Regions from separate parts of the Amycolatopsis sp. FDAARGOS 1241 genome, predicted to be linked through region 3. Evidence: riboswitches for the same ligand, from Rfam matches in the RefSeq annotation. Region 3 holds a riboswitch; each other region holds the start of a gene.
What was found. A riboswitch is a leader RNA that binds a small molecule or an ion and turns the genes downstream of it on or off. The one in region 3 is predicted to bind S-adenosylmethionine.
Positions count from the first base shown of each region.

Region 1: another riboswitch for S-adenosylmethionine. It lies ahead of thrC (threonine synthase); the one in region 3 lies ahead of I6J71_RS02900 (methionine ABC transporter ATP-binding protein).
Region 2: another riboswitch for S-adenosylmethionine. It lies ahead of I6J71_RS13770 (aminotransferase class V-fold PLP-dependent enzyme); the one in region 3 lies ahead of I6J71_RS02900 (methionine ABC transporter ATP-binding protein).

Region 1 is NZ_CP069526.1:2,240,362-2,249,974, reverse strand. It holds gene lepA (translation elongation factor 4) at 1-97, opposite strand, end outside; gene I6J71_RS11110 (class I SAM-dependent methyltransferase) at 214-810, shown strand; gene I6J71_RS11105 (VOC family protein) at 824-1,198, opposite strand; gene I6J71_RS11100 (DMT family transporter) at 1,221-2,084, opposite strand; gene rpsT (30S ribosomal protein S20) at 2,443-2,703, shown strand; gene holA (DNA polymerase III subunit delta) at 3,936-4,907, opposite strand; SAM riboswitch class I at 5,086-5,219, shown strand; gene thrC (threonine synthase) at 5,233-6,498, shown strand; gene I6J71_RS11080 (ComEC/Rec2 family competence protein) at 6,531-8,915, opposite strand; gene I6J71_RS11075 (ComEA family DNA-binding protein) at 8,912-9,613, opposite strand, start outside.
Region 2 is NZ_CP069526.1:2,774,425-2,784,037, reverse strand. It holds gene I6J71_RS13790 (DUF885 family protein) at 1-2,204, opposite strand, end outside; gene I6J71_RS13785 (AsnC family protein) at 2,474-3,601, shown strand; gene I6J71_RS13780 (RluA family pseudouridine synthase) at 3,598-4,527, opposite strand; gene lspA (signal peptidase II) at 4,524-5,192, opposite strand; gene I6J71_RS13770 (aminotransferase class V-fold PLP-dependent enzyme) at 5,284-6,627, opposite strand; SAM riboswitch class IV at 6,667-6,781, opposite strand; gene I6J71_RS13765 (phosphoenolpyruvate hydrolase family protein) at 6,861-7,682, opposite strand; gene I6J71_RS13760 (Tm-1-like ATP-binding domain-containing protein) at 7,684-8,895, opposite strand; gene I6J71_RS13755 (PLP-dependent aminotransferase family protein) at 8,870-9,613, shown strand, end outside.
Region 3 is NZ_CP069526.1:588,372-597,984, forward strand. It holds gene I6J71_RS02885 (resuscitation-promoting factor) at 1-23, shown strand, start outside; gene rsmA (16S rRNA (adenine(1518)-N(6)/adenine(1519)-N(6))-dimethyltransferase RsmA) at 62-901, shown strand; gene I6J71_RS02895 (TetR/AcrR family transcriptional regulator) at 892-1,476, opposite strand; SAM riboswitch class I at 1,849-1,940, shown strand; gene I6J71_RS02900 (methionine ABC transporter ATP-binding protein) at 2,152-3,156, shown strand; gene I6J71_RS02905 (4-(cytidine 5'-diphospho)-2-C-methyl-D-erythritol kinase) at 3,329-4,297, shown strand; gene I6J71_RS02910 (ABC-F family ATP-binding cassette domain-containing protein) at 4,335-6,107, shown strand; gene I6J71_RS02915 (fatty acyl-AMP ligase) at 6,176-7,864, shown strand; gene I6J71_RS02920 (DivIVA domain-containing protein) at 8,035-8,445, opposite strand; gene pth (aminoacyl-tRNA hydrolase) at 8,627-9,220, opposite strand; gene I6J71_RS02930 (50S ribosomal protein L25/general stress protein Ctc) at 9,230-9,613, opposite strand, start outside.

The DNA.
Region 1 (9,613 bases), 1.7 Mb from region 3:
TCGACTTGCCGTGGTCGATGTGGGCGATGATGCAGAAGTTGCGGATCAACTCCGGCGGCGTGAAGGTGGTGTCGGCGAACGTCTTGGGCGCTGTCACTCGTGTGGTCCTCGGGAACGGTCGGGGATGGCCACCTCTATGGTCCCATGGACCTCCGGGTGCGGGTGGGGGTCATCCCCGATGCGTGCGCGGCGGGCTCGTGGTGACCTCGGAGTATGAGCACTTCGCACCCGCCCGGCGGCCCGTTCGACACCGCGCTCGACCGGGCGTTCGGGCACCCCCGCGGCCTGCTGGGGCGGGCGGGCGGCCGGCTGATGGCCCGCGGCAACGCCGCCACCGAACACCGTCTCGTGGACCTCGCGCGGCTGGAACCCGACGAAACCGTGCTGGTCGTGGGCCCCGGTCCGGGCGTCGGCCTCGACGCGGCGAGCCGGCTGGCCGGCTCGGTCGTCGGCGTCGAGCCGTCGGCCGAGATGCGCGCGCTGTGCCGCGAGCGCTGCGGCGACCGCGTCGAACTGCGCGACGCGCCGGTGTCGGCCACGGGGTCGGCCGACGAGTGCGTGGACGTGGTGCTGACCGTCAACAACGTCCAGCTCTGGGACGACCGGGCGGCGGGCTTCGCCGAGCTGTTCCGCGTGCTGCGTCCGGGCGGGCGGCTGCTGCTCTCGGCGCACGAGAGGTGGCTGCCCGTGACGAGGCACGAACTGGCCGCCGAAGCCGCCGGAGCGGGCTTCACCGATCTGCAGACGTGGACGTGGCAGCCGCCGGGATTCGCGCCGCTGGCCGCGCAGCTGCGGGCCCGGAAGCCCTGACCCGGACCCGGTGTCAGCGCGGGTCGCGTCGCAGCGGGTGCTCCGGTGGAACCTCCACCAGGACGATGCGCAGGCCGTCCGGGTCCGTGAGCCACGCCTCGTCGAGCCCCCACGGCTCGCGCTTGGCTCCGCGCACGGGCGTGACGCCCCGCGCGGCCAGTTCTTCGAGCGTCGCGGCCAGGTCGCGGACCTGCAGCCAGAGGTCGACGGCGGTCGACGGCGCGTCGTCGTCGCTGCCGACGACCTCGATCGACCCGCCACCCGCGAAGAAGACCGTGCCCCCGGGGAACTCGCGCTGGATCGCCAGCCCGAGGGTGTCCCGGTAGAACGCGGTGGAGACCTCCAGGTCGCGCGGGTGGATCAGCACCCGGCTGCTCAGTACGTCCATGCGTCCTGCCTACCCGAGTGGCTCAGGCCATCGCAATCGCGACGATCCCCGCGAGCACGAGCACCGACCCCGCCAGCCGGCGCGCCGCGTTGCGCTCGCCCAGCACGAACCACGCGGCCAGCCCGCCCAGCACGATCGACAGCTCCCGTGCCGGCGCGACCAGGCTCACCGGCGCCATCTGAAGCGCGTAGAGCACCAGCAGGTACGCCGCGGGCGACGCGATGCCGACGATCAGCACCTCCTTGCGGTGCTCGCGCCACAGCTTGCCGACCTCCGCGCGGTCGCGCACCGCCGCCGGGGCCAGCAGCACGCTCTGGCACAGCGCACCGGCGCCGAAGTACACGAGCGGCGGGACCGCGAGCGTCGTCACGGAGTGCGCGTCCCACAGCGTGTACGCGGCGATCGTCGCGCCGGTGAGCACGCCGTAGAACACGCCGGCCTGGCGCTTCTTCGCGCCGGCCCCGCTGCCGCCGGCGCTGATCACGAGCACGCCGGTGACAACCAGGAACGCGCCGAGCAGCCCCAGCACTCCGGGGCGCTCGTGCAGGAAGAGGACCGCCGCGAGCACCGACAGCAGCGGCCCGGTGCCGCGCGCGAGCGGGTAGACGACCGACAGGTCACCGACGGCGTACCCGCGTTGCAGGACCGTGCCGTACGCCACGTGCAGCACCGCCGTCACCACCGCGGCGACCAGCCAGGTCCACTGCGGACGTTGCGGCTCGACGAGCAGCGTCACGGCGACGACCGGCGCCAGTACGACGGCCGAAACGGTGTAGTACAGCCACACGAACCGCGGCCCGCCGAAGGTCACGCGTTTGGCGGCGAGGTTCCACAGCGCGTGCACGACCGCGGCGACGAGGACGAACGACAAAGCGGTGGTGTTCATCGGACCCGTTCGGGTCTTCCGCGCACGCGGAAGTACCGGGTCCTCCAGGCTTTTGTCCCGTCAGATGAACGGCGGGCGTCCGGCCGCACCGATGGTGCCGCTCGGACCAGGCCCGCCCGCCCTCGTTGTGGGTGGGCCCGCGCTCGTGGCGGGCCGCGGGCCGGCGTCGGAACCCTGGACACTACCTCCCCACCGTAACCGATGCGATCTTCCCGGGCCGCGCGAATGACCCCGGAGCAGGCCTGTTAGGCTTTCGGACCGTTGCCGTGCGGCATTCCGCCCAGGAGGAAACCGGCCCCGGCCGGCGCCACGCAGACGCGGCAACGCCCCTTCACCGAGAAGAAAGCAGGACGCCACCATGGCCAACATCAAGTCGCAGATCAAGCGCATCACCACGAACGAGAAGGCGCGGCAGCGCAACCTGGCGATCCGGTCCTCGGTGAAGACCGCGATCCGCAAGTTCCGCGAAGCCGCCGAGGCCGGTGACAAGGACAAGGCCCTCGAACTGCAGCGCGACGCCGCCCGCAAGCTCGACAAGGCCGTCACCAAGGGTGTCATCCACGCCAACCAGGCCGCCAACAAGAAGTCGGCGATCGCGAAGCGCGCGAACCAGCTCTGAGCTGACCGGCGAGGACGCGAGGGGCCCGGTGACCTGTTGGTCGCCGGGCCTTTTTCCTGCGCCGGTCAACGGGCGTGCCTGCCCTGGTGCGACGCCGATCGGGCAGGGGCGCGGCGCCCTGTTCGCGGTGACCGGCTACGCTTCCCGGGCGGTCCGGTGGCCGCTCGAATCGGGCCCGGAACAGTGCCGGCGCGCCCACCGGACCGTCGTGTACGCGTGTCCCGACGGTCCGCGCTGCCGACCGACCACCGGCTACTTGTCCCCTCATGCGGCGTTCGGTTCGCAAGCGTCCTCGGCTCGCGCGGACGAGCCCTGGCGCCGCCACAGCGGCCTCTGCCATCGCGGCTCGCAGCGGCCTGACTTACACCCAGCGTGCGGCCTCGCAGTGGTCTTCCAGGCACCCGCCAGCCGGCGCACTACGTGCCTCTTCTTGCGGCGTTCCGGTCCAAGCACCCTCGCCCGCGCGGGCGGGCCCCACCGCTGCCACAGCGGCCCCGCCATCGCGCCTCGCACCGGAGGGCCGAAAGCCCCAGCGGCGTACGACCTCGCAGTGTTCTTGAGGCACCCGCGAGCCGGCACACCACTTCCCTTGTCTTGCGGCGTTCGGTTCGCGAGCACGCTCCGCTCGCGCGGGGGAGGCCCGCCGCTGCCACAGCGGCTCTTGTCATCGCGGCTCGCAGATGGCGGCCAGAGGCCCCAGCGGCGCACGATCTCGCGGTGACGGCACGCCACTTGCCTCTTCTTGCGGCGTTGGGGTCCAAGCACCCTCGGCTCGCGCGGGCGGGTCCCGGAACTGCCACAGCGGCCGCTGCCATCGCGGCTCGCAGCGGCCCGACTCCCAGCCGGGTGCGACCTCGCGGTGGTCTTCCAGGCACCCGCCAGCCGGCGCACGACGTGCCTCTTCTTGCGGCGTTCCGGTCCAAGCACCTCGGCTCGCGCGGGCGGGCCCCGCGGCTGCCACAGCGGCCCTGCCATCGCAGCTGGCACGTGGCGGCCGAAAGCCCCAGCGGCGTACGACCTCGCAGTGGCCTTCCAGACACCGGCAAGCCAGCACACCACTTACCTCGTCTTGCGTCGTTCCGATCGCAAGCACCTGGACTCGCGCGGGCGAGCCCCGCCGCTGCCCAGCGGCCCCGGCCACCGCAGCTCGCGTGTGGCGACCGAAGGTGCCCACTCGCACCTCGCGGTGGTCGTCCGGCCGCTCGCGAGCCGGGACGCGCCTCAAGCGGCCGTCAGCGTTCACCCTTGGCGGTGACGACCTCGACGACCGCGCGTTCCAGTGCGTAGTCCGCGTCGGCCGCGACGCCCTTGACCTCGGCGTTCAGGCGGGCCACCACCTGCATCGCCGCGGTGAGGCCGTCCTGGCCCCAGCCGCGGGCCTGGCCCTGGGCCTTGCGGATCTTCCACGGCGGCATGCCCAGCTCACCGGCCATCTGATTCGGGTTGCCACGGCCGGCGGCGGAGACGCGGGCGATCGTGCGCACCGCGTCGGCGAGGGCGTCGGCGACGAGGACATGCGGGACGCCCAGCTGCATGGCCCAGCGCAGCGACTCCAGGGCCGCCGCGCGGTCACCCGCGACGGCCTTCTCGGCGACCGCGAAGCCGGTCACGTCGGCACGGCCGGTGTGGTAGCGGCGCACCGCCTGCTCATCGACCACACCCCCGGTGTCCGCGACGAGCTGCGTCGCCGCCGAGGACAGCTCGCGCAGGTCCGAGCCGACGGAGTCGAGGAGCGCCATGACGCCCCCCGGGTCGATCTTGCCGCCGGCGCGGCGCACCTCGTTGCGCACGAACGACTCGCGCTCGGCGGGCTTCGTGAGCTTCGGGCACTCGGTGATCTCGGCACCGGCCTTTTTCAGCGCCGCGGGCAAGGCCTTGGCCGCCTTGCTGCGGCCGCCACCGCTGTGCACGACCACGAGCACGACCCCGTCGGCGGGTGACGCGAGGTACGCCAGCACCGCGTCGGCCAGCTCCTGCGAAATGTCCTGCGCCGAGTCGAGCACGATCACCCGCCCCTCGCTGAACAGTGACGGACTCACCAGTTCGGCAAGCAGGGGAGCTGTGAGTTCGGACACCCGGTTGCGGGTCATCTCGGCCGTCGGGTCACTCGCCCGCGCGGCGTCCAGCGTGGCGCGGACAGCCCGCTCGATGAGCAGTTCTTCCTCGCCGAGGACGAGGTGCAGCGGCGCGGGTGCGGTGGTCACCCCGCCATCTTCTCACCCGTTCGCCGACGCGCCTGCTCCGGTGATGTGCGCCGCCACCGTGGCATCAGGTGATCGCCATGTCGTACGGTGTACCCGAGGCAGCGCACGGTCCGCGGAAAGCACGGTCCACAAAAGCCACGGTCCACAAAAGCACAGCGGCGCGCCGACAACAGAAGACCGCTCATCCAGAGGGGCAGAGGGAACGGCCCGAAGAAGCCCCGGCAACCGGCGTACAGCCTGTCTTCCCGAACTTGCGGGATAGCTGACGACCACGGTGCCAATTCCGGCCCGCTTCGGCGGGACAGATGAGGAAAGGAACCTCGCGATGACCGCAACCCTCGGAACGTCCTCCACCAAGAAGACCCTGGATCTCGGTCCTGCTGTCGAACTGGTGTCGAAGGAAGAGGGCCACCGGCAGCCGCTCGCCCCGGAGTTCGTGTCCGCCGAGGACTTCTCGCCGCTCGAGGTCGCGTACGACTTCGGCCGCGTGCGCCGCGAGGACATCGAGGCCGGCCCCAAGAACATCTGGCGCTACAAGAAGCTTCTTCCCGTCCCCTCGACCGTCGAACAGATCCCCAACACCGAACCCGGCGGCACCCGCCTGGTCAAGGCCGACCGGCTCGCCAAGGCCCTCGGCCTGAAGACCGTGTGGGTCAAGGACGACACCGGCAACCCCACGCACTCCTTCAAGGACCGCGTGGTCGCCGTCGCGCTGGCCGCGGCCCGCGAGTTCGGCTTCGAGGTGCTCGCCTGTCCCTCGACCGGCAACCTGGCCAACGCGACGGCCGCCGCCGCGGCCCGCGCCGGCTGGCGGTCGGTCGTGCTGATCCCCAAGTCGCTCGAGCGCGCCAAGATCCTCACCACCGCGGTGTACGACGGCGATCTGGTCGCCGTCGACGGCAACTACGACGACGTCAACCGCCTCGCCACCGAGCTGGCCGGGGAGCACCCGAAGTGGGCGTTCGTGAACGTGAACGTCCGCCCGTACTACTCCGAAGGTTCCAAGACACTCGGCTACGAGGTCGCCGAGCAGCTCGGCTGGCGTCTGCCGGAGCAGATCGTGGTCCCGATCGCCTCGGGCTCGCAGCTGACCAAGGTGGACAAGGGTTTCCGCGAGCTCGGCCAGCTCGGTCTCGTGGAAGCCAGCCCCTACAAGGTGTTCGGCGCGCAGGCCACCGGCTGCTCCCCCGTCTCGGCCGCTTTCCGCGCCGGCCACGACGTGGTCCAGCCTGTGAAGCCCGACACGATCGCCCGCTCGCTCGCCATCGGCAACCCCGCCGACGGCCCCTACGTGCTCGACGTGGTCAACCGCACCGGTGGCGCGATCGAAGACGTGAGCGACGAAGAGGTCGTGGAGGGCATCCGGTTGCTCGCGCGCACCGAGGGCATCTTCACCGAGACCGCCGGCGGCGTCACCGTCGCGACCGCGAAGAAGCTCGTGGAGACCGGCAAGCTCGACCCCGACGCCGAAACGGTCCTGCTCATCACCGGCGACGGCCTCAAGACGCTCGACGCCGTCGAAGGCCGCATCGGCCCCAAGGCGACGGTGCCGCCCTCGGCCGAAGCCGTCAGCAAGGCGCTGGGCTACTGAGCCGCTGACCACCGGGCCCGTGGGCCGCTCCGCTACCGGGGCGGCCCACGGGGCTCACCCCGGCGGGCCACGACCGGCCCGCCGTCACTCGGCAGCACGGCCGTGTCACCGTCCACATCGGTCCGCGTGACCAGTACGCCCAACGTTCCCAGCACGTCCACTGTGGACTTCGCCGGGTGCCCGTAGCCGTTGCCCGCGCCCACGCTGATCATCGCCGCCCGCGCCCCCACGGCCGCGAGGAACTGCGGCAGCGAATAGCGCGAGCCGTGGTGGGGCACTTTCAGCACGTCGGCGTGCAGATCCACCCCCTCGGCCAGCAGATCGGCCTGCGCGGCCAGCTCCACGTCTCCCGTCAGCAGCACCCTCCCCGCGGACGTGGTCGCCCGCAGCACCACGGAACTGTTGTTGATCGCCGTGCCGTCCTGCTCGGCGGCCGAGCGCGCGGTGACGTACCGCGGCCCGAGCACATCCAGCGACAGCCCCGGCCACTCGAGCTGCTGCCCTTCGCTCAGCTCCAGCAACGGCACGTGCCGCGTCCGCGCCTCCTCCGACACCTGCTGCCACGCCCACGCCGGCGCCCGCCCGGGCCCGACGGCGATCGCCCCCACCGCCCGGCCCTCGAACACCGACGACAGCCCGCCGATGTGGTCGGCGTGCAGGTGACTGAGCACCAGCAACGGCACCCGGTCGACGCCGAGCCGCCGCAGGCACTCATCCACCGGTCCCGGCTCCGGCCCGGTGTCGACGACCACCGCGCGGCCGGGCTCTGCGGTGGCCAGCACGACGGCGTCGCCTTGCCCGACGTCGCACTCGACCATCGCCCAGCCCCCAGGCGGCCAGCCGGGTTTGAGCACCCGCGCGGGAACCACGAGCAGCAGCACGACCACGAGCGCCACCGCCACGAGGATTCGCGCCCGCCGGAACCTGAGTGCGACCACGGCCAGCACGAGCAGTCCCGCCGCGCACAGCCCGCCCCACCACCCGCCGGGCCACGTCAGCACCGCGCCCGGCGCCCGGGCACCGTGCCGTGCGACGGTGATCAGCCAGCGGGCCTCAGGATCGGCCAGGTGCACCAGCACGTGCCCCGCGCCGGGCCACCAAGGCCCGACGACGGTCGCCAGCACGCCGAGCACGGTCACCGGCGCGACGACCGGCGCCGCGAGGACGTTCGTGACCACCGAGACCAGGCTGACCGTGCCCGCCATGCCCGCGATCACCGGTGCCGTGACCACGAACGCCGCGAGCGGCACCGCGATCCCCTCGGCGTACCCAGGCGGAACTCCCCTGCGCACCAGCGAATCCGCCCACCGCGGAGCCAGCAGCACGAGCCCCGCCGTCGCGAACACCGACAGCGCGAACCCGAAGTCCGCCGCCATCACCGGGTCCCACGCGACGAGCACGCACACCGAGAACGCCAGCGCCGGCAACGCCGACCCGCGGCGGCCCAGCCCCAGCGCGAGCAGCGCCACCCCGCCCATCACCCCGGCGCGCAGCACGCTCGGCGCCGGGCCGACCAGCACGAGGAAGCCACACAGGCACAGGCCGGCCGCCACTGCCGACACCCGGGGCCCGATCCGCAGCAGTCGGCACAGCAACAGCACGGCTCCGCAGATGATCGCCACGTTCCCACCGCTCACGGCCATCAGGTGGGTGAGCCCCGATTCCGTGAACTCCTGCTCGACCTGCTGCGGCAACGCACTCGTGTCGCCGAGGACCAGCCCGGGCAGCAGACCGGCCGGTTCCTCCGGGAGCACGGCGCACAGCTCGTGCAGGCCCGCTCGCAACGCGGCCGCCGCGCGCTGCCACCAAGGCGCCGCGGTCACGTCGACCGGTGGGCCCCGCAGGTAGGCGACCGCGGCCGTCAGCTCACCGCCCCGCGTGGGTGCGAGTCTCGCCAACGCGGTGACTTCCTGTCCCGGCAGCAAGCCGCCCCAGCCGGCCACCGGGGCGAGCAGCAGAACCCGCCCAGCGGAGTCCAGCGGGCGACCGTCCACAGTAGCCGCTTCAACACGGGTGTCGATGGCCACGGAACGCGTACCAGCTTGCTGGTCGGCGTACCCGGCGCTGTGGATCGGCCGCGGCCGTTCGGTGACCTCGACGCGCAGCGTGACCGTCATCCCGCGCGCGGCGGCCTGGGCGAGCACGTCCTGCTCCGCCGACCGGATGCGCCAGGCCGTCGGCAGCGCCACGACGAGACCAAGCACCAGCAACGCACCGGCCGCACCCACCCACCGGGTCCGCCGCCGCGCGAGCATCACGGCCGACAGCAACACCGCCACGGCGCCGGAAATCCCGGCCGCCCACCAGCCGAGTCGCAGTCCCGCGAGCGTCCCGCCCCACGCGACGAACGCCGCCGGGACGAGGCGGAAGTCGTGGTTCCGCCACGCCGGTACGAACTCCCGCTCCACGAGGCTCATCCGACCGTCACCTGCTCGCGCAACTTCTCGAACTTGCTCTCGCCGATCCCGTCGACGTCGCGCAGTTGCTCGACGCTCGAGAAGCCGCCGTGTTGCGTGCGCCAGTCGACGATGCGGCCGGCGGTGACCTCACCGACGCCAGGGAGGGTGTCGAGCTGTTCGGGCGTGGCCGCGTTGAGGTCGAGCTTGCCCGGTGCCGCGCCCGCGCCCGCAGGTGCAGACGGTGCGACGGTGATGCCGACGGCGAGCTGCTCCCCGTCGGTGAGTTTGCGGGCGAGGTTCAGACCGGACAGGTCCGTGCCCGGGTCCGCGCCGCCGGCGACACGGAGTGCGTCGGCCACGCGTGAGCCGGCCGCGACGGTGACGAGCCCCGGAGTGCGGACGTGGCCGATCACGCTGATCACGAGCTTCTCGGTGGACGGCGCCGCCGCCGCGGGCGGGTGGGCCTTCGCGCTCGGCAGCGCCGGCGCGACCTCCAGCCGCGGCGATCCGCTGAACACGGCGAACCCGGCCGCGATCAGCGCGACGACGACCACCAGGCCGGCCACGACGAGCAGCCGAGGACTCCGCAGCAGGCCGGGCAAGCCCGGGTGTGCGGGGTCGGTGCCACCCGGCAGCCAGCGCCGCACCAGGCGGCCGCCGGGCCCGACGGTGCGCGGGCCCGCCGACAGCTGGTCGGCCAGCCAGGCGAGCCTGGC
Region 2 (9,613 bases), 2.2 Mb from region 3:
ACCTCGACGGCCGGCGTGACCCGCAGCGGATCGGCGTCCGCCGCGGCGAGATAACGCTCGACGTACCCGATGCCGACGCGAACCAGGAAGTCCGGCGGCGCGAACCCGTCGGCCACGGTGGCGCGCTGGGCCTCGATCACGGCGTCGAGGTACCCGCCGATGGCCGCCAGCCGGCTCAGGTAGCCGCGGGCCCGCTCCTCGTCCTCCGGCACCAGCGCCGACAGGTTCGTGATCAGGTACAGCGCGGGCGAGCTGAAGCCGTCGCTCACGGCGAACCCGGCCAGCCGCGAGTCGAGCGTGTCGACCACGCCGCGGGCGCGGGCGATCACCACGTCGCGGGTCACGGCGTCGGTGGCCGAAAGCCCGCTGCGGTCGATCGCCTCGGCGCGGTCCGCGAGATCGGCGAAGCGCGCGCGGAAATTCTCGGCTGCGGCGAGGCTGGGGTCGGCGAGCACACCGTGGTCGCCCGGCAGGCCGTACATCGTGCGCTCGATCGGCTCACGTTCGAACTCGAGCTCGAGCAGGTCCTCGGCCAGGCCCGCGACGGTGTCGCCGTGGCCCTCGACCCACGCGCCGACGACCGAGTCGAGCACCGACAGCGGGAGCGCACCGCCGGAGAGCACCACGTCGTGGAACGCCCGGACGTCGAAGCGGCTGCCGAGCCGGGTTTCGGCGGCGCGGCGGATCCGTTGGATCTCCAGGCGCCCCACCATGTACGCGAGCGCCTGGCCGGGGTAGCCGAGGTAGCGGTCCACCTCGGACTCGATCTCGAGCCGGCCCATCGGCGTGTACTCGACGAGGTAGTCGATCGCCTGCTGCCGCGTCCAGCCCAGCGCGTGCAGCCCGGTGTCGACGACGAGCCGCCCGGCGCGCATCGACTCCAGCGTGAGCATGCCGAGCAGCGACACGTCGTCGGAGTAGAGGCCCATCTCGTCGGCCAGGCGCTCGGTGTAGAGGCCCCAGCCCTCGACGTAGGCGTTGAAGTCGCCCAGCCGGCGCAGCAGCGGCAGCTCGGTCAGCCCGAGCGCCGTGCTCAGCTGGAAGTGGTGGCCCGGGATGGCCTCGTGGAACGCGGTGGCCTCGGCCGTGTGGCGGAAGCGCTCGGTGGCCTCGTAGGTGTTGGCGAAGTACGTGCCCGGGCGGGACCCGTCGGCCGCCGGCGGCATGAAGTACGCGGGCGGTGCGCCGGGCGCGGAGTCCTCCGGCACGGCCTCGACGGTCCACGGCTGCTCCGGGATGTGCCCGAACCACTTCGGCGACTCGGCGGCCGCGCGCTCGATGGCCGAACGCGCGGTGTCGAGCAGCTCCTCAGCGCTCGTCCAGCGCAGCTTCGGGTCAGTGCGCAGCCGCTCGAAGATCTCCGGCAGCTCGCGCGTGCCGAACACGCGCTCGCCCAGCGCCCGGTACTGCTCGGCCTGGCCCGCGATCACCTCCAGGCCCGTGTCGTGCAGTTCCTGCGGCGTGCGCGGCGTGGTCGTGTGCAGGCGCGCCAGGCGCGCGTAGATCTCGTCACCGCAGGGCAGCCACGAGACACCGGCCCGGTCATCGGGCCGGCCGTGCGGGAGCACCTCGGCCTCGAGGAAGTCGCGGTACTCCTTGAAACCCGGGCGCACGACGTCGCGCAACAGCTCCTCGCGCCGGGCCGCGAACGCGTCGTCGGGCGCGGGCTGGCGCAGCAGCGGGTCGCCCGCCGGCTCGGCGAGGTAGCGGTCCAGGTGCGCGATCGCACCCCTCACCAGCCGTTCGACCGGCACCAGCCCGGCCTCGATGCCCTCGCGGTGCCGGCGCGCGACGGACCGCAGGTAGTCCGGGATCTCGGCGAGCCGGCCGAGGTGCACGTCGGCGGTGCCCGGCAGCACGGGGACCATCGGCAGGGCGGACAGCAGCCCGGCCGCGGGCGCGACGAACAGGTCGGTCACGGTGAACTCGGCGAACCGGGTGTCGATGAAGTCGAGCTTGCCCTCGATGGAGTTGATCACGACCTCGCGCGTGACGCGGTCGGTGGCGTCGAGGTCGTCGGCCGGGACCGCCCGCGCCCGCTCCAGCAACCCCGCGAGCCGTCCGCGGTAAGCGGCTTCGGCGGCGGCGCTCGGATCGCCGAGCCCCGGCGCGTCGGGCTTGATGCCCAGGATCGCGGCGGAGAGCGGCTCGAAGCCGAACAGCTCGTCGACGAGCTCGTCGGCCAGATCGGTGACGACGGTCATGGGTGCGGACTCCCGGGGTTCGTGGTGCCATGCGCTGCCGACCCTAATGGAGACCGGGGCTCGGGGTGTCGTTCCGGCACGAGCGTCCCGTTCACACATGGTGAACGGCCGGATCGAACCGTTCCGGTCACGCGGCGCCGCGGCCGCTCCCGCGGTTTCGCGGTGACTCACCCACGCGGGGTCCGCGGACCGCGCGCCACCCACCGGACCGGGCGACGCGAGCGCGGGGCCGGCCCGCCGGGGTGGGCGCGGCCGGTAGCGTTCAACGGGTGGCCGTGACCGATCCCGTGGATGTTCGCCTGCTCGCCGCCCTCGCCGAGGCAGGGACGACGGCCGTGCACGACCTCGCGGCGAAGGTGGGCATGGATCCGCGCGAGGTCGCGTACCGGCTGGTCTCGTTGTCCGGCAGCGGATTGCCGCTGCTGGTCGGCGTGGAGAGCGATCCAGCGGGGCTGCGGGCGGCGATCGCGGGGGCGCCGGCTTCGTGGCAGGAGGCGCCGCCTTCGGGCGGGATGCCGGTCGTGGGGCCGGGCGGTCGCCCCGGTCCCCCGACGCAGCCGGGTGCGCCGCACGGCCCGCAGCCCGGTGTGCCGGCGGGGCAAGTGTTTCCGGCGGGGATGCCGCCGAGCGGGCCGATGCTCCAGGCGCAGCACGCGATGCCGGCGGGGCCCGGGCCGCAAGCCCGGACAGGGCTGCCCTCCGGACCGCCCCCGGGGGCGGGCTCGGCGCCAGGGCCGGCCGGACAACCGGTGCCCTCCGGTGGGGCTCCGTCCGTCCACGGTGGACCGTCCGGGACGGTGCGCGGCGTGCCTTCGGGACCGTATGGAGCGCCCTCGGGTCCGTACGGCGTGCCGTCCGGACAGTTCGCAGCGCAGCCCGGCCCGGCGCCGGACCCGGTGCTCAGCACGTGGGGCGTGCCGCAGACCGCGTCCTGGGCGCGCGGCGACGGGCAGCGCCGCGGTGGCCCGGCCGAGGGCAAGCACGGCCGGATCGGCGAGCCGCTCCCGGCGCAGGGCCTCGAAGGCGAGCAGCTCACCATCCAGCTGCTCGAGGTGCAGGACCCGGCCGATTTCCTCTTCGGCGCCGCCGGCTACCGGCTCGAAGAAGGCGAGCGGGCGGTCGTGGTGCACACCGAGATCACCAACCGCGGCGCCATCCCGTTCGCGTCGCTGCCCGACAACTACCTGGAGCTCGTCACGGCCGACGGCACGACCGTCGCCAAGGCGCCCGTGTCGCTGACTTCCCGGCCGCCGCACAAGATCGGCGTGCGGCCGGGCGAGACGCTCGGCGGCCACACCGTGTACGTCCTCCCGGAGGCGGTCCGCGTCGTCTCGGTGCGCTGGAGCCCGCGGCCCGAGCCGGACGAGCGGTCGCTGACCTGGACGGTCGAGGGCTAGTAGCTCTCCTCGCGCAGGACCTCGAGCGCGTGGGCCAGGTCGTCGGGGTACTCGGCTTCGAACTCGACCCAGCGGCCGTCGGCCGGGTGCGCGAAGCCGAGCGTGCGGGCGTGCAGCCACTGCCGGGAGAGGCCGAGGTGGCGGGCCAGCACCGGGTCGGCACCGTAGGTCAGGTCGCCGACGCACGGGTGCCGCAACGCGGAGAAGTGCACGCGGATCTGGTGCGTGCGGCCGGTCTCGAGCTTCACGTGCGCCAGCGACGCGGCCCGGAACGCCTCCACCACCTCGTAGTGCGTCACGCTCGGGCGCCCGCCGGCGACCACGGCGAACTTGTAGTCGTGGCGCGGGTGGCGGTCGATGGGTGCGTCGATGGTGCCGCGCATCGGGTCCGGGTGGCCCTGGACCACGGCGTGGTAGCCCTTGTCGACGGTGCGTTCCTTGAACGCCCGCTTGAGCACCGTGTACGCGTGCTCGCTCTTGGCCACGACCATCACACCCGTGGTGCCGGCGTCGAGGCGGTGCACCACACCCTGGCGCTCGGCCGCGCCGGACGTCGCGATGCGCAGGCCCGCCGCCGCGAGCCCGCCGACGACCGTCGGGCCGGTCCAGCCCGGGCTCGGGTGCACGGCGACACCCACCGGCTTCGAGATCACGACGATGTCGTCGTCGTCGTGGAGGATCTTCATACCCTCCACCGGCTCGGCCACGACCTGCACCGGCGCCGCCGGGTCGGGCAGCGTCACTTCGAGCAGGCCACCGGCGGCCAGGCGGTCGGACTTGCCCGCGGGCCTGCCGTCGAGCAGCACGTCGCCGGACTCGGCCAGCTCCGCCACCACGGTGCGCGAAAGGCCCAGCAGCTTGGCCAGCCCGGCGTCCACGCGCATGCCGTCGAGCCCGTCCGGGACGGGCAGCATCCGGGCGCTCACGCAGCTTCCCCGGCCTTCTTCTTGCTCCGGGTCGTGGTGCCGTCGTAGTCCCTGCCCAGCAGCGAGAGCAGGACGATGAGCGCACCGCCGACGCAGATCGCGGAGTCGGCGATGTTGAAGATCGCGAAGCCCTCGCCGTTGGGCGCGAAGGCGGAGATGAAGTCGATGACGTGGCCGCGCAGCGGGCCGGGCGCGCGGAAGATGCGGTCGGTGAGGTTGCCGAGCGCGCCGGCGAGCACGAGGCCCAGGCCGATCGCCCAGCCGACGGACCGCAGCCGGCGGGAAAGCCACACGATGGCGACCACCACGGCCGCCGCGATCAGCGCGAGCACCCATGTCATGCCGGTGGCCATGGAGAACGCGGCGCCGGCGTTGCGGATCACCTGCAGGTAGATGAGGCCGCCGAGGATGCGCACCGGCTCCTTGCCCTCGAGATTGGCCGCCACGAGGTTCTTCGACACGAGGTCGATCACCCAGATCACGACCGCGACCGCGAACACCAGCCCGACCCGGCGCTTCGGCAGCAGCGGCGCCGACTCGCCCGCCTGCTCGAGCGGGGTTTCGGCCGGGGTCGCGTCACCGGCCGCCGCCGGTTCGGGTGCTTCGGCGGGCTGGGTGGCGGCCTCGGACAGGCCGGGTTCGGACGAGGAGGGCTCGGTGCTCACGGCTCCATTGTCCACGTCCCGGCGACCGGCACTCTCCCCGACGCCCGTTCACGCACTCCACGAGTGCCGGGGCGTGCCGACCAGTGCGGACTCAGGCGCAGAAGGGCGGCAGCTCGCGCGGGTCGCCGACCGGCGCCCACCGGCCGTCGACCTTGGCGTACTCCCAGCGCGGGCCGCGCGCGACGAGCTGGCGCAGCGCCAGCACGAGCCGGTCGACGTGCTCCTCGGTGCTGCCGAGGCCGAGGCTCACGCGCACCGCCTGCTGCCCTTCGCGCCCGGTCGTGCCGATGAGGCGCTTGGTGGCGACGTGGGCGCAGAACGCGCCGTCGCGCACGCCGATGCCGTACTCGGCCGAGAGCACCGCGGCGAGCCAGCCGGGTTCGAAGCCATCGACGACGAAGCTCACCGTGCCCACGCGGTCCACCGGGGCGTCGAACAGGCGCAGCTCGGCACAGCCGGGGATGCCGGCCAGGCCCTTGAGCAGCCGCTCCAGCAGCGCCGCCTCGTGCTCACCCACCGCGGCCCAGTTCGCCGCCAGCTGCTCGCACGCGACGCCGAGCGCGTACACCCCGACGGTGTTGGGCGAGCCGGCCTCGTGCCGCTCCGCGCCGGTGTTCCACACGACGGCGTCTTCGGTCACGAGCTTCGTCGCACCGCCGCCGGCCAGGTACGGCTCCGCCGCGCGCAGCCAGTCGCCGCGGCCGATCAGCGCGCCGGCTCCGAAGGGTGCGTACAACTTGTGGCCCGAGAGCGCCACGTAGTCCACGTCGAGCTCCCGCAGGGAAACACGGCGGTGCGGGGCGAGCTGCGCGGCGTCCAGCGCCACCCGGGCACCGTGCTTCCGGGCCACGGCGGCGATCTCGGCCACCGGCAGCAGCTCACCGGTCACGTTGGACGCTCCGGCCACGACCACGAGCCGCGGGCCCTCCGGGCACGCCGCGAGCGCTTCGTCCACAACGGACACCGCGGCGAGGCGCGTGCGCGGCAGGCTCACGCGGTGCACGTTCGGACCGCGCCACGGCAACAGCGCGGCGTGGTGCTCGGTGTCGAAGACGACGACGGAAGTCTTGCGCGGCAACGACCGCGCCAGCAGGTTGAAGGAATCCGTGGTGTTGCGGGTGAACACCACTGTGTCGGTGCCGCGGGCGTCGACGAACCGGCTCAGGATGTCGCGCGTGCGCTCGTAAAGCCGCGTCGAGACCTGCGAAGCGAACCCCGCGCCGCGGTGCACGCTGGCGTACCACGGCAGGAACTCGTCGACGGCCGTGCGCACCGCGTCGAGACACGGCGCGCTCGCCGCGTGGTCGAGGTTGGCGTACCCGATCTCGTCCCCGGTCACCAGCGGCACCCGCAGCGCGGCACCGGCGACCGCGGGGATCCCTTGCGCACCAACGGTTTCGGTGGATTCAGCGGTGCGATCGAGGGCGAGAGTCATGACGGTGCCTCCTCGGCGTTCCGGGGACCCCCGGCGAGGGGCCCGCGCTTGCCCGTCGCGCTGCGCGACCGGCCTGGTCCTCACCCGGGGCACCCCACCGCGGTAGGAGGGTTGCCGGCCAGCTAGCCGGGGCTTGACGCTGGCACTCATGACCTGACTCAGAAGGTAACCGAACGAAGCGGCGGGACGCCAGAGGTGTCCGGTGAGCTGAGACGGCGCTCACACGGAGACGATCACCGCCGCACCGCGCGGAAGGCCTCCGTCTGCTCGCGGATCGCGCGCTCCGTCGGGAGCCGTTCGATCGAGGAAGCGCCGAAGAAGCCGACCACCCCGTCGGTGTGGTCGAGCACGTACTGGGCGTCCGCGGGTTCGGCGATCGGGCCGCCGTGGCACAGCACGAGCACGTCGGGATTCACCCGCTTGGCGGCGTCGTGCATCTCCTGCACGCGGGCGGCGGCCTCGTCGAGCGACACGGCGGTGCGCGCGCCGATCGTGCCGCTCGTGGTCAGCCCGAGGTGCGGCACGAGCACGTCCGCGCCCGCGCGGGTCATGTCCTCGGCCTGCCCCGGGTCGAACACGTAGGGCGCGGTCAGCAAGTCGCGTTCGCGGGCGAGCGCGACGAGGTCGACTTCCAGGCCGTACCCCATGCCGGTCTCCTCGAGGTTCTGCCGGAAGACGCCGTCGATCAGGCCCACCGTAGGGAAGTTCTGCACCCCGGCGAACCCCAGGCGCTTCAGCTCGTGGAGGAACGGGCCCATGAGCCGGAACGGATCGGTGCCGTTGACACCGGCCAGCACCGGCGTGTCCCGCACGACGGGGAGCACCTCGCGCGCCATGTCGACCACGATGCCGTTGGCGTCGCCGTAGGCCAGCAGCCCCGCGAGTGAACCGCGCCCGGCCATGCGGTAGCGCCCGGAGTTGTAGATGATCAGCAGATCGATGCCGCCGGCCTCGGCCGCCTTGGCGGACAGGCCGGTGCCCGCGCCGCCACCGATCACCGGTCGTCCTCCGGCCACCGCGGCGGTGAGCCGGGCCAGCGCCTCCGCGCGGTCCACGTCAGGACTTCCTCTCGCCGATGAGCCGGTGCAGCTCGCGCGCTGCGGCCGCCCCGAACCCGGGGTCGTTGATGGCCTCTTCGCGCCGCTGCACGGAAACCGCGGACCCGGCGAGCTCTTCGGTCAGGCCGGTGAACAGCGCGGCGTCGGCGGCCGGGTCGTGGAACGGCCCGCCGGGAACGTCCACTGCGGACACTCCGCCGAGAGGCAGGAGCACCGACACCGGTCCGCGAGCGGCCCGGAGTTTGCGCCCGAGCAGCGTGCCCAGCTGCGCGGTCTCCTCGGGCGTCGTGCGCATGAGCGTGACAGTCGGGTTGTGCACCAACAGGTTCCGCTCAGCGAACCGCTCCGGGACGGTGTCGGCCGGCCCGAAGTTGACCATGTCGAGCGCCCCCACGCTGACCACTTGCGGAACGCCCGCGCGCCCTGCGGCCTCGAGTCGGTGCGGGCCGGCGGACAGCACGCCGCCGACGAGCTCGTCGGCCAGCTCCGTGGTGGTCAGGTCGAGCACACCGGCGACGAGGCCGTCGGTCACGAGCTTCTCCATCGCCCGCCCGCCGGAGCCGGTCGCGTGGAACACGAGCACCTCATAACCCAGCCCCGCCAGCTCGGCGCGGGCTTCGTCGGCCGCGGGGGTGGTGACGCCGAACATCGTCACCGCGACCACCGGCCGCTCCGGCACCGGAACGCCTTCGTCGCGGCGGCGCGCCATGGCGGCGATCGCGGCCACCGCGTTGCCGAACACTGTCGTCGACACGGCGTTGAGACCCGCGATGTCGACCACGGAGTACATCAGCGTCACGTCGGTTTCACCCACGTACGGGCGCACGTCGCCGGACGCCATCGTCGACACGAGCAGCTTCGGCACGCCCACCGGCAGCTCCCGCATCACCGCCGCGGCGATCGACGAGCCACCGGAGCCGCCGACCGCGAGCACGCCGTCGACCCGCCCCTCGTCGAACAGCCGCCGCACGACCACCGCCGCGCCACGCGCCATCGTCTCCACGGCCCGGCCCCGGTCGCCGCGCAGCGACTCCAGTTTCGCCCCGGCGGCGCGCGCGACCTCCTCGGCAGGCACGTCCGCACCCTCGGAACCCGAGGACCCGGCGTCGACCAGCAGCGTGTGCACGCCGTCGACCTCGAGCCGGGTGCGGAGCCAGTCGTATTCGGCGCGTTTCGTGTCGAGGGTGCCGACGAGGCAGACCGTGGCCATGCCGGCCATGGTGGCCCAGCCGGGCCCGCAACCGATGGGCCGCTTCCGCCGAAGTGGTCCAAACTGGCAGGTGGAGGTGGTCCACGTGCACCGGGTCGCGGCGGCGGAACTGGCCCGGCTGCTCGGCGCGTGGCGCGGCTGCGGCCCGACGCTGCCGGCCGCGCTCGCCACCACGCTGGCCGAGCTGGTCGACTCCGCCGTGCTGCCGGAAGCCGCAGTGCTGCCCGCGCAACGGCCGCTCGCCCGTGCGCTCGGCGTGGCGCGCGGCACCGTGACCACGGCGTACGAGCAGCTCGCCGCGGGCGGTCGGCTCACGGCCGAGCCCGGCTCGGGCTCGCGCGTCCGGCGCCGGCAGCCCGGTGGCCCGGGCGTGGCGGGCGGGCGGCTGGTGTCGTTCACCGGCGCCGAACCCGCCCCGGCGGACCTGTCCAGCGGGGCCCTCCCCGGGACCGGTCTGACGGCCGGCGCACTCGCCGCGCTCGGCCCCGCCGACCTCGAGCCCTACCTCGGCACCGACGGCTACTTCCCCGCCGGCATCCCGCGGCTGCGCGCCATGATCGCGCGGCTGCTCACCGACGACGGCGTGCCCACCACCCCGGAGCAGGTCCTCGTGACCGCCGGCGCCCAGCAGGCCGTCTGGCTCGTAGCGCACACACTGGTCACGCCCGGCGACCTCGTCGTGGTCGAAGAGCCGAGCTACCGGGGTGCGCTCGAGGCG
Region 3 (9,613 bases):
CGGTGTGCGGCCAGCGGGCCTGAGTTCCTCCCCTTCCGCGGCAGCTCGGTAGGCTTCTCCGGTGGTTGAACTGCTGGGGCCTGCCGAGATCCGCGCGCTGGCCGAAGAGCTCGACGTCCGGCCGACGAAGAAGCTCGGCCAGAACTTCGTGCACGACCCCAACACGGTTCGCCGCATCGTCGAGCTGGCCGGGGTGGGGCCCGGGGACGTCGTCCTCGAGGTCGGTCCCGGTCTGGGTTCGCTGACGCTGGGCTTGCTGGACGCCGGCGCGTCGGTCGTCGCGGTCGAGATCGACCCCGTCCTGGCGAATCGCCTGCCGTGCACCGCCGCCGAACGCGCTCCTGAGGCCGCCGACCGCCTGACCGTCGTCGGCGCCGACGCGCTGCGGATCAGCTCGGCCGATTTGCCAGCTTCACCGGTCTCGCTCGTGGCGAACCTGCCGTACAACGTCGCGGTGCCCGTCGTGCTCCACTTGCTCGCCGAGCTGCCGTCGCTCGCGCGGGGGCTGGTGATGGTGCAGACCGAGGTCGCCGACCGCATGGCCGCGGGCCCCGGCAGCCGCATCTACGGCGTGCCGAGCGTCAAACTCGCCTGGTACGGCCCGGCGCGCAAGGTTGGCGCCGTGCCGCGGTCCGTGTTCTGGCCGGTGCCGAACGTCGACTCGTCACTGGTGGCCTTCGAACGCGGCCCGGCCGTTTCGGACATCGACCGCCAGCGCCTCTTCGACGTCGTCGACGCGGCGTTCTCGCAGCGCCGCAAAACGCTCCGGGCGGCGCTCGCCGGCTGGGCGGGATCCGCCGACCGCGCCGGGAAACTCCTCGCGGCCGCGGGGATCGACCCGAAGACGCGGGGTGAGCAGCTGGCCGTCCAGGACTTCGCGAGGATCGCCGCTCAAGCCTGAAACAGGCGGTCGAGGTGGTAGTCCAGCGTGACGAGGACCTCGTCCGGCGTGAACCGGCCGTGGAGCACGTCGAGGCCGAGGCCGGTGAGGCCGGCGACCAGCAGGTTCGCCTCCAGCCGGGGCTGCGTGCCCGGCGGGAGCACGGCGCGGCGCAGCAGGCTGGTGACGAGGTCTTCGATCGGCGTCTCGTCGTGGACGAAGGCCTGCGCGAGCTGTGGGTCGCTGTGGGTGCGGCTGAAATAGGCGCGGTGGACGCGCAGGGAGAGTTCGCGTTCGGCGTCCAGCGGCAGCAGCTCGGTGAGCAGGGTCCGCACCACTCCGCGCACGCTCTGGTCCAGCTGCGCCGCGATGCGGGCCTGCGCCCGGCGCTCGCCGCGTTCGTGGAGGTAGCGCAGGGCGAGCACGAGCAGGTTGTGCTTCGTCTCGAAGTAGTACTGCACGAGCCGCAGGGACACCCCCGCCTCGGCCGCGACCTCGCGCATGCTGACCGCCTCCAGCCCCAGGTCCGCGGCGATGCGCCAAACCGCCGACGCGATCTCGCGCCGGCGCTGCTCGTGGTCGGTCCGGCGCGGCATGGTGGTACAAGTGTATCCGATACGGTTGTATCACAGAGTCGTGTGACGGACGCCTGCCGGCGCCCCGCCAGCAGGACGGTTGTCCGGTTGGGAAGACGAGGTGTCTCGTGATGGCGAACTACTTCGCCGGGCCGTCAGCCGACGCAGCGTCGTCCGGCAGTGGGAGATAGTCGGCCAAAAGCCCTCTGGGCCAAGAAAATCGTGCGTCCACAGTGGAGATGGGCGTCGGTGTTCTCGCTCGGAAGCAATTCGGGGACGGAGCGATCCCCGCCCACGATGTGGCGGCGCGTGTCCCGGTATCCGGGCACCACCACTCGTGTGATCTGCACCAACGCGCTTGCGTTCACCCAATGGGATCGGCTTTACTCAGAACGTCCATCCCGAGCGACTGAGAGACCTGGCTCGACGAAGTCGCAGCAACCACCCTCCGGCAGGGCAGGTGCTACAGCCAGGACCGATGGAGGCTGTTACCGATGAAGAGGGTTGCCCGCCCGCTCCTGTTGACCCGGCGGCGTGTCGTTGACGAAGGTCGCCGCACGGTATGTGCGTGTCGACGCTCCATGGCGAACATCTGATCTTCTTCCGCCTTTTCGCACACCGTCCGAAAAGGACGGTTATTCGGTGACGTCCGGCGCGCCCGGGAACGGTGCTGCGCCCACTGCCAGGAGCATCTTCGTGATCACTGTCGAAAACGTGTCCAAATCCTTCGCCACCAATGGAAATCCGGTTCCCGCGCTGCGTGACGTGAGCGTCGACGTGCAGGCCGGTTCCCTCTTCGGCGTGGTCGGCCCGGCCGGCTCCGGCAAGTCGACCCTCGCCCGCTGCATCGCGCTGCAGGAGCGCCCCGACCGCGGCGTCGTTCGGCTCGACGGCCTCAACACCGCCGCTCTCGACGGCCGCCGGCTGCGTGAGGTCCGCCGCCAGCTGGGTGTCGTCGGCACCAAGCCGGAGCTGCTCGCCGAGCGCACCGTCGCCGGCAACATCGCGACGCCGCTGGAGCAGCTCGGCGTCGACGGCCCGCAACGCAAGAGCCGTGTCGGCTCCCTGCTCGACCTCGTCGGCCTCACGGCGCGCGCCGCGCAGAAGCCGGGCGACCTGACGGCCGGCCAGCTCCGGCGCGTCGCCGTCGCCAAGGCGCTCGCCGCCGGCCCGGCCGTGCTGCTCGCCGACGACCCGACCTCGGGCATCGCTCCGGAGGAGGCCGGTGCCGTGCTCGCCGTGCTCGACCGGGCGCGCGCGGAGCTGGGTACCACGGTGCTCGTCACCACTCCCGACGCCAGTGTCGTGCGCCGCGTCTGCGACGACGTCGCGGTGCTCGACCACGGGGCCGTCCTCGAGCGCGGGCACGTGCTGGACCTGATCGCCGAGCCCGGCAGCTGGATCGCCGACGCCGTGCTGCCGGCGATCGAGACGTCCCGAGCGCAGGCCGCGAAGTACGACCGCTCCGCCGACGTGATCCTCATCGGCTTCGCGTCCGTCGGCGCCCTGCTGCCCGAGGCGGCCGGCCGCTTCGACGTGGAGGTCGCCACGATCGGGGGCGGGATCACCCGCATCGGCGACACGCCGATCGCGCGGTTCCGCATCGGCCTGCGCGGCGAGCGCTCCGACGCCGCCCTGGGGTGGATCGCCGACCGCGGCGCGCACGTGGCCCAGCCGGTGCGCGCGGCCGTCGCCGCCTGACGCAAGTACGGGAAGGGCCCCTCGGACACGTGCCGAGGGGCCCATCCGCGTCGCCCCGGACCCGCGTCCGGTACTTCGGGGTCCCGTGTCCGATTCTTCGGGACAGCTGTCCTGAAAACGCCTGTTTTCTCCTGGTGGGGAGCCCGCTGCCCAGGCCACGTAGGCTGGACAGGTGCTCGCCGTCGTACCACCACCAGTCACCGTCCGGGTCCCGGCCAAGGTCAACCTGCACCTGGCCATCGGTGACCTGCGCGAGGACGGTTACCACGACTTGGTCACCGTCTTCCAGGCGCTTTCGCTCACGGACGAGGTGACCGTCGCCGCCACAGAAGAACCGGGGCTCGAGGTGTACGGCGAGGGGGAGGGCTCGGTGCCCGCCGACGCCACCAACCTCGCTTGGCGCGCGGCCCAAGAGCTCTCGTCCTACGCCGGCCGCCAGGAGGGCACCGACCCGAAGGTGCGGATCGTGCTGCGCAAGGGCATCCCGGTCGCCGGCGGCATGGCGGGCGGCAGCGCCGACGCGGCCGCGACGCTCGTGGGGCTGGCCTCGCTGTGGAAGCTCGACGTGACGCGCGACGAGCTCGCCGCCATCGCCGGCAAGCTCGGCAGCGACGTCCCCTTCGCCCTCTACGGCGGCACCGCGCTCGGCACCGGCCGCGGCGAGCAGCTCGTGCCCGTGCTGTCGCGGCACACGTTCCACTGGGTGCTCGCGTTCGACACCGAAGGCCTGTCGACGCCGAAGGTGTTCGGTGAGCTCGACCGGCTGCGCGTCGACGGCAACCCGCCGCGCATCGGCTCCCACACCCCCGTGGTCGAGGCCCTCGCGTCGGGTGATCCGCGCCAGCTCGCGCTGCTGCTGGGCAACGACCTGCAGGCGGCTGCCGTTTCGCTGCGGCCGGGCCTGCGCCGCACGTTGCGTGCCGGCGTGAATGCCGGCGCGCTCGCCGGCTGCGTGTCCGGCTCGGGGCCGACGTGCGCTTTCCTCTGCGCCGACGCGCAGACGGCGGTCGAGGTGGCCGCGGAGCTGTCAGGTGCCGGCGTGTGCCGCACGGTGCGCGTCGCCCACGGCCCGGTGCCCGGCGCGCGCGTCGTGGGCGGCGACGACGCCCCGCGCAACGCGCCCCCGCGCGTGCACGCGTGAGTATCGAGTCCACTGTGGAAAGGATCGGCTGAAGCGGATGGCCAACCTGGTCAACCTGGAGTCGGTGAGCAAGTCGTACGGCGTGAAACCGTTGCTGGACGGTGTTTCGCTCGGTGTCGCGGCCGGCCAGCGCATCGGCGTCGTCGGCCTCAACGGCGGCGGCAAGACCACGCTCCTGGAAGTGCTGTCCGGCTTGACTGAGCCGGATTCCGGCCGGGTGAGCCACGTGCGCGACCTGCGCATGGCGGTCGTCACGCAGCGGACGGAGCTGCCGCCGGGCAGCACGGTCGGCGACGTCGTGCTGGCCCGCTACGGCGCCGAGCACGAGTGGGCCGCCGACGCGCGCGTTCGGTCCATTGTGGATGGTCTCGGGATCACCGCCATCGGTTTGGAGACGCCGACCACGAACCTGTCCGGTGGCGAACGGCGGCGCGTCGCGCTGGCCGCGGCGCTCACCGGAGAGCTCGATCTCGTGGTGCTCGACGAGCCGACCAACCACCTCGACATCGAGGGGGTGCGCTGGCTCGCCGACCACCTGCTCGCGCGCCGCATCGCCGTGGTGGTCGTGACCCACGACCGGTGGTTCCTCGACACCGTCGCGAGCCTCACGTGGGAGGTCGCGAACGGCCGCGTCGAACAGTACGAAGGTGGTTACGCCGACTGGATCTTCGCGCGCGCTGAGCGCGCGCGGCTGGCCGCGACGGCCGAGGAGAAGCGGCAGAACCTGGCGCGCAAGGAGCTGGCCTGGCTGCGCCGGGGGCCGCAGGCACGGTCGTCGAAGCCGCGCTACCGGGTCGAAGCGGCCGAGGCGCTGATCGCCGACGTGCCGCCGCCGCGCGACACCGTGGAGCTGATGGCGTTCGCCAAGCGCCGTCTCGGCAAGACGGTGGTGGAGCTGGAGGACGTGTCGCTGCACGTCGGTTCGCGGTCCCTGCTCGACCACGTCACCTGGCGCATCGGTCCGGGTGACCGGATCGGTCTCGTCGGCGTCAACGGCTCCGGCAAGACCTCGCTGCTCAAGCTGCTGGGCGGCGACGTCGAACCCGAGACGGGCCGGCGCATCGAGGGCAAGACCGTCGCGCTCGCGCACCTGCGCCAGGAGCTCGACGACCTGCCCGCGGACCTGCGGGTGCTGCAGGCGATCGAGCAAGTGGCCGGGCGCGTGGTGTTCGGCAAGCAGGAGATGACGGCGTCACAGCTCGGCGAGAAGCTCGGCTTCCCGGCCGAACGCCAGTGGACCCCGGTCGGCGACCTCTCCGGCGGCGAGCGGCGCCGCCTGCAGCTGTGCCGCCTGCTCATGGCCGAGCCCAACGTGCTGCTGCTCGACGAGCCCACCAACGACCTGGACATCGACACCCTGCAACAGCTCGAAGACCTCCTCGACGGCTGGCCCGGCACGATGGTCGTGGTCTCCCACGACCGTTACCTCGTGGAACGCGTCTGCGACGCCACGTACGCCCTCTTCGGCGACGGCCGCGTCACCCACCTCCCCGGCGGCATCGACGAATACCTGAGCCGCCGGCAGACGCTGCGCTCCGTGGCCCCGCGCCGCGACGCCGCCGTCGCTCCGGAGAAGGCCGAGGCCAAACGTGGCGCCGCGGAGATCCGCGCGGCGCAGAAGGAGCTCGGCCGCCTCGAGCGCAAGCTCGACCAGCTGCACTCTCGCGAAGAGAAACTGCACGCCGCCCTGTTGGAAGCCGCGACGGACCCCGACCGGCTCATCGCCTTGAACACCGAGCTGAAAGCCCTGCACACGGAGAAGGACGACGTGGAGGCCCGGTGGCTGGAGACGTCCGAACTGCTCGACTGACCAGGCCCGGGCAACCCGTTCACGCCACCGCAGGCGAGCGTTGACAACCAGACAGTAATCTGACGCCCATGAGTCGGTTCGTGGACACGCTCGTCGGGACGGCGACGGGGCGGGGTCAGCAGCGCGGCATGGTCACGGGCGAGCCCAAGGAGCCGGTGCGCCGGACGTGGGCGGAGGTCCACGGCCAAGCCAGGAAGATCGCGGGTGGATTGGTCGCGGGCGGGCTGAAGCCCGGCAGCGCGGTGGCCGTGCTGGCCGCGGCGCCGGTGCTCATCGCGCCGACCGTGCAGGCCGTGTGGCTCGCGGGCGGCAGCGTGACGATGCTGCACCAGCCGACGGCGCGCACGGACCTTGGCGAGTGGGCCGAGGACACCGTCAAGGTGCTCGAGATGATCGACGCCGGGCTGGTGCTGCTGGGCGAACCGTTCGACCAGCTCGCGCCGGTGCTCGAGGAAAAAGGCATCAACCACCGGCTGATCACGGAGCTGGCCGGGTCGGAGCCGCTCGCGGACGTCGTGGCGACCGGTGAGGACGACACCGCGCTGCTGCAGCTCACCAGTGGTTCGACGGCCGAGCCGAAGGCCGTGCGGATCACCTACGGCAACCTGTACACCAACGTCAAGGCGATGGTCGAGCGCGCGGAGTTCGACTTCGACGTCGACGTGATGGTCTCGTGGCTGCCGACGTTCCACGACATGGGCATGGTCGGTTTCCTGACGGTGCCGATGACCTTCGGTGTCGAGCTGGTCAAGATCACGCCGGTCGAGTTCCTCACCGGTCCGCTGATCTGGCCGGAGCTGATCTCCAAGTACGGCGGCACCACCACGGCCGCGCCGAACTTCGCGTACGCGATCGTCGGGCGGCGCATGGCGCGCGTCGAGGACGACAACGCCTACGACCTGTCGAAGCTGCGCATCGCCCTCAACGGCGCGGAGCCGATCGACGAGACGGCGGTGCAGACGTTCGTCGACGCCGGCGCCCGCTTCAAGATGCCGCCGGAGTGCGTGTTCCCGGCCTACGGCATGGCGGAGGCGACGCTCGCCGTGTCGTTCGCGCCGCTGTTCACGGGCCTGACGCTGGACGTGGTGGAGGCAGACGCGCTGGAGGCCGACGACCGCGCCGTCCCGGTGCCCGAGGGCGACCCGCGGCGCGGCACGGACGAGGTGCGCTCGTTCGCGCTGCTGGGCCGTCCGCTCGACGGGCTGGAGGCGAGCATCGTCGATTCTTCGGGCACCGTGCTCGGCGACCGGCAGGTCGGCGAGATCCGGCTGCGCGGCCCGGCCGTGACGCCGGGGTACCTGACCGTCGACGGCCCGCTCGACACCCAGGACGCCGACGGCTGGATGCTGACCGGCGACCTCGGTTACCTCGTCGACGGCCAGATCGTGATCTGCGGGCGCCGCAAGGACGTCATCATCATGGGCGGCCGCAACCTGTACCCGACCGACATCGAGCGTGCGGCGACTTCGGTCGAGGGCGTGCGGGCCGGTAACGCCGTCGCAGTGCGCCTCGACGCGGGCAGCCGCCGCGAGCGCTTCGCCGTGGTCGTGGAGTCCAAACTGGCCGGTGACGCCGACGCGGAACGCGCACTGGCCAAGCAGGTCGCCGCGCGCGTGCGTGACGCCGTGGACATGCGGCCGTTCGCTGTGGTCGTGCTGCCGGCCGGCAGTCTGCCGAAGACGCCGTCGGGCAAGGTCAAACGAGCTGCGACGGCGGTGCAGTACGCGGACAAGATCGCGCGCCACGGCGAAGACTGAGCAGCGTCGGCCGCTGCCGGTGCCGCGGCAAACGCAGAACCGGCCCGCTCAGGAAGGTGAGTGGGCCGGTTCTGCGTTCGGGGTTCGGGAGTCCGGAGGGCGGGGTTGGTCGGAAGAAGGGAAGCGCCGCGGGGGAACGGCGCGAAGGGACCGCTAGTGCCCCGTCGGGGCTAGTGGAGGCGTTCGGCAGCCTCCCCTGACTCCGGCGACGGCCGCGACGCCGACTCCGGATCAAAAGTCGAACCGGAAGCCGAAGGCCGCGGCGCCCGGGCGGACGTAGCCTCCCCGGCAGCACGAGCGCCCGGCACCGAAGGCACCCGGCGGCCCGACAGGTCGGCGAGCTGGGCTTCCACGACGTCGAGGAAATCGTCGACTTCGCGTTCGTCGTAGCCACGCTTGCCGATGAGCGGCTTGGAGAACATCACGTGGTGGACTTCCGCTGCGGTGAGGTCGTCCTCGTCGGCGATCGTTTTCGCGATGCGCCGCACGAAATCGTCGACCTCGTGTTTCGCGTAACCACGGCGGCCGATCGGGGCGTTACCGAAGGTGACCTCGGTGAGGTCCTCGGCGGTAAACGACATGAAGCATTCTCCGATTCAGGGTCGGTCTGCGAACTCCCGCATCCCGTCCTAACCGGTCACCGGAGCGGCGGGAAGGCCGAGCGCGCCGGGACGACTCGATCAGGCCCCCATGAGTCGCCCATCGAGTGAGGGAAAACTACGGACCGCAACGCAAAATCACTCATAGAGAGCAACCGGGTGCTCAGCCCGCGTGGAACTCGTTCTGCGCCGCCGTCAGCCCCTTCGCGACGAGCGCCTCGACCGCGTCCGCGGCGGTCGACACCTCGAACGGGAGCTCCTTGCGCTCGACCGTCGAGAAGTCCTTCAGCACGAAGTCGGCCGGGTCCTGGCGCCCCGGCGGGCGGCCGATGCCGACGCGCACGCGGTAGTAGTCACGCGTGCCCAGCGACTTCGTGATGGACCGGAGGCCGTTGTGGCCGTTGTCGCCGCCGCCGAGCTTCAGCTTCAGCCCGCCGAACGGCACGTCGAGCTCGTCGTGCACCACCACGATCCCCGACGGCTGGATCTTGAAGAACCGGGCGGCGCCCACCACGGGCCCGCCGGAGAGGTTCATGAACGACCGCGGCTTCACCAGCACCACACGCTGTCCAGCGAGCCGGCCTTCGAGCACCTCGCCCCCGGTTTTGTGCGCCTTGAACTTGCCGCCGATCCGGCCGGCGAGCTCGTCCAGCACCATGAAACCGACGTTGTGCCGGTTGCCGGCGTACTGGGGCCCGGGATTGCCGAGGCCGGCGAGCAGGATCAGCTCGCCGGCCCCGGGCAGGTCTTCACTCACGAGGTGAGTTTATTCGGCTTCCTCGGCCGGAGCCTCGGCGGCTTCGGCGGTCTCCTCCTCGGAGACCTCCTCACGCTGCGGCTCGGTGACGGCCACGACCAGCGCCTCGCCGTCGGTGACCAGCTCCGCGCCGCGCGGCAGCGTGATCTGGGAGGCGGTGATCTGGGTGCCGACCTCGCGGCCCTCGACCGAAACCTCGACCTGGTCCGGGATGTGCAGCGCCTCGACCTCGACCTGGATGGCGTCGAGGTCCTGGTTCACCAGGGTGCCCGGGGCGGCGGTGCCGGTGACGACGACCGGCACGTCGACGGTGACCTTCTCGCCGCGGCGCACGACCAGCAGGTCGACGTGCTCGATGTAGTTCTTCAGCGGGTGCACGACGATGGTCTTCGT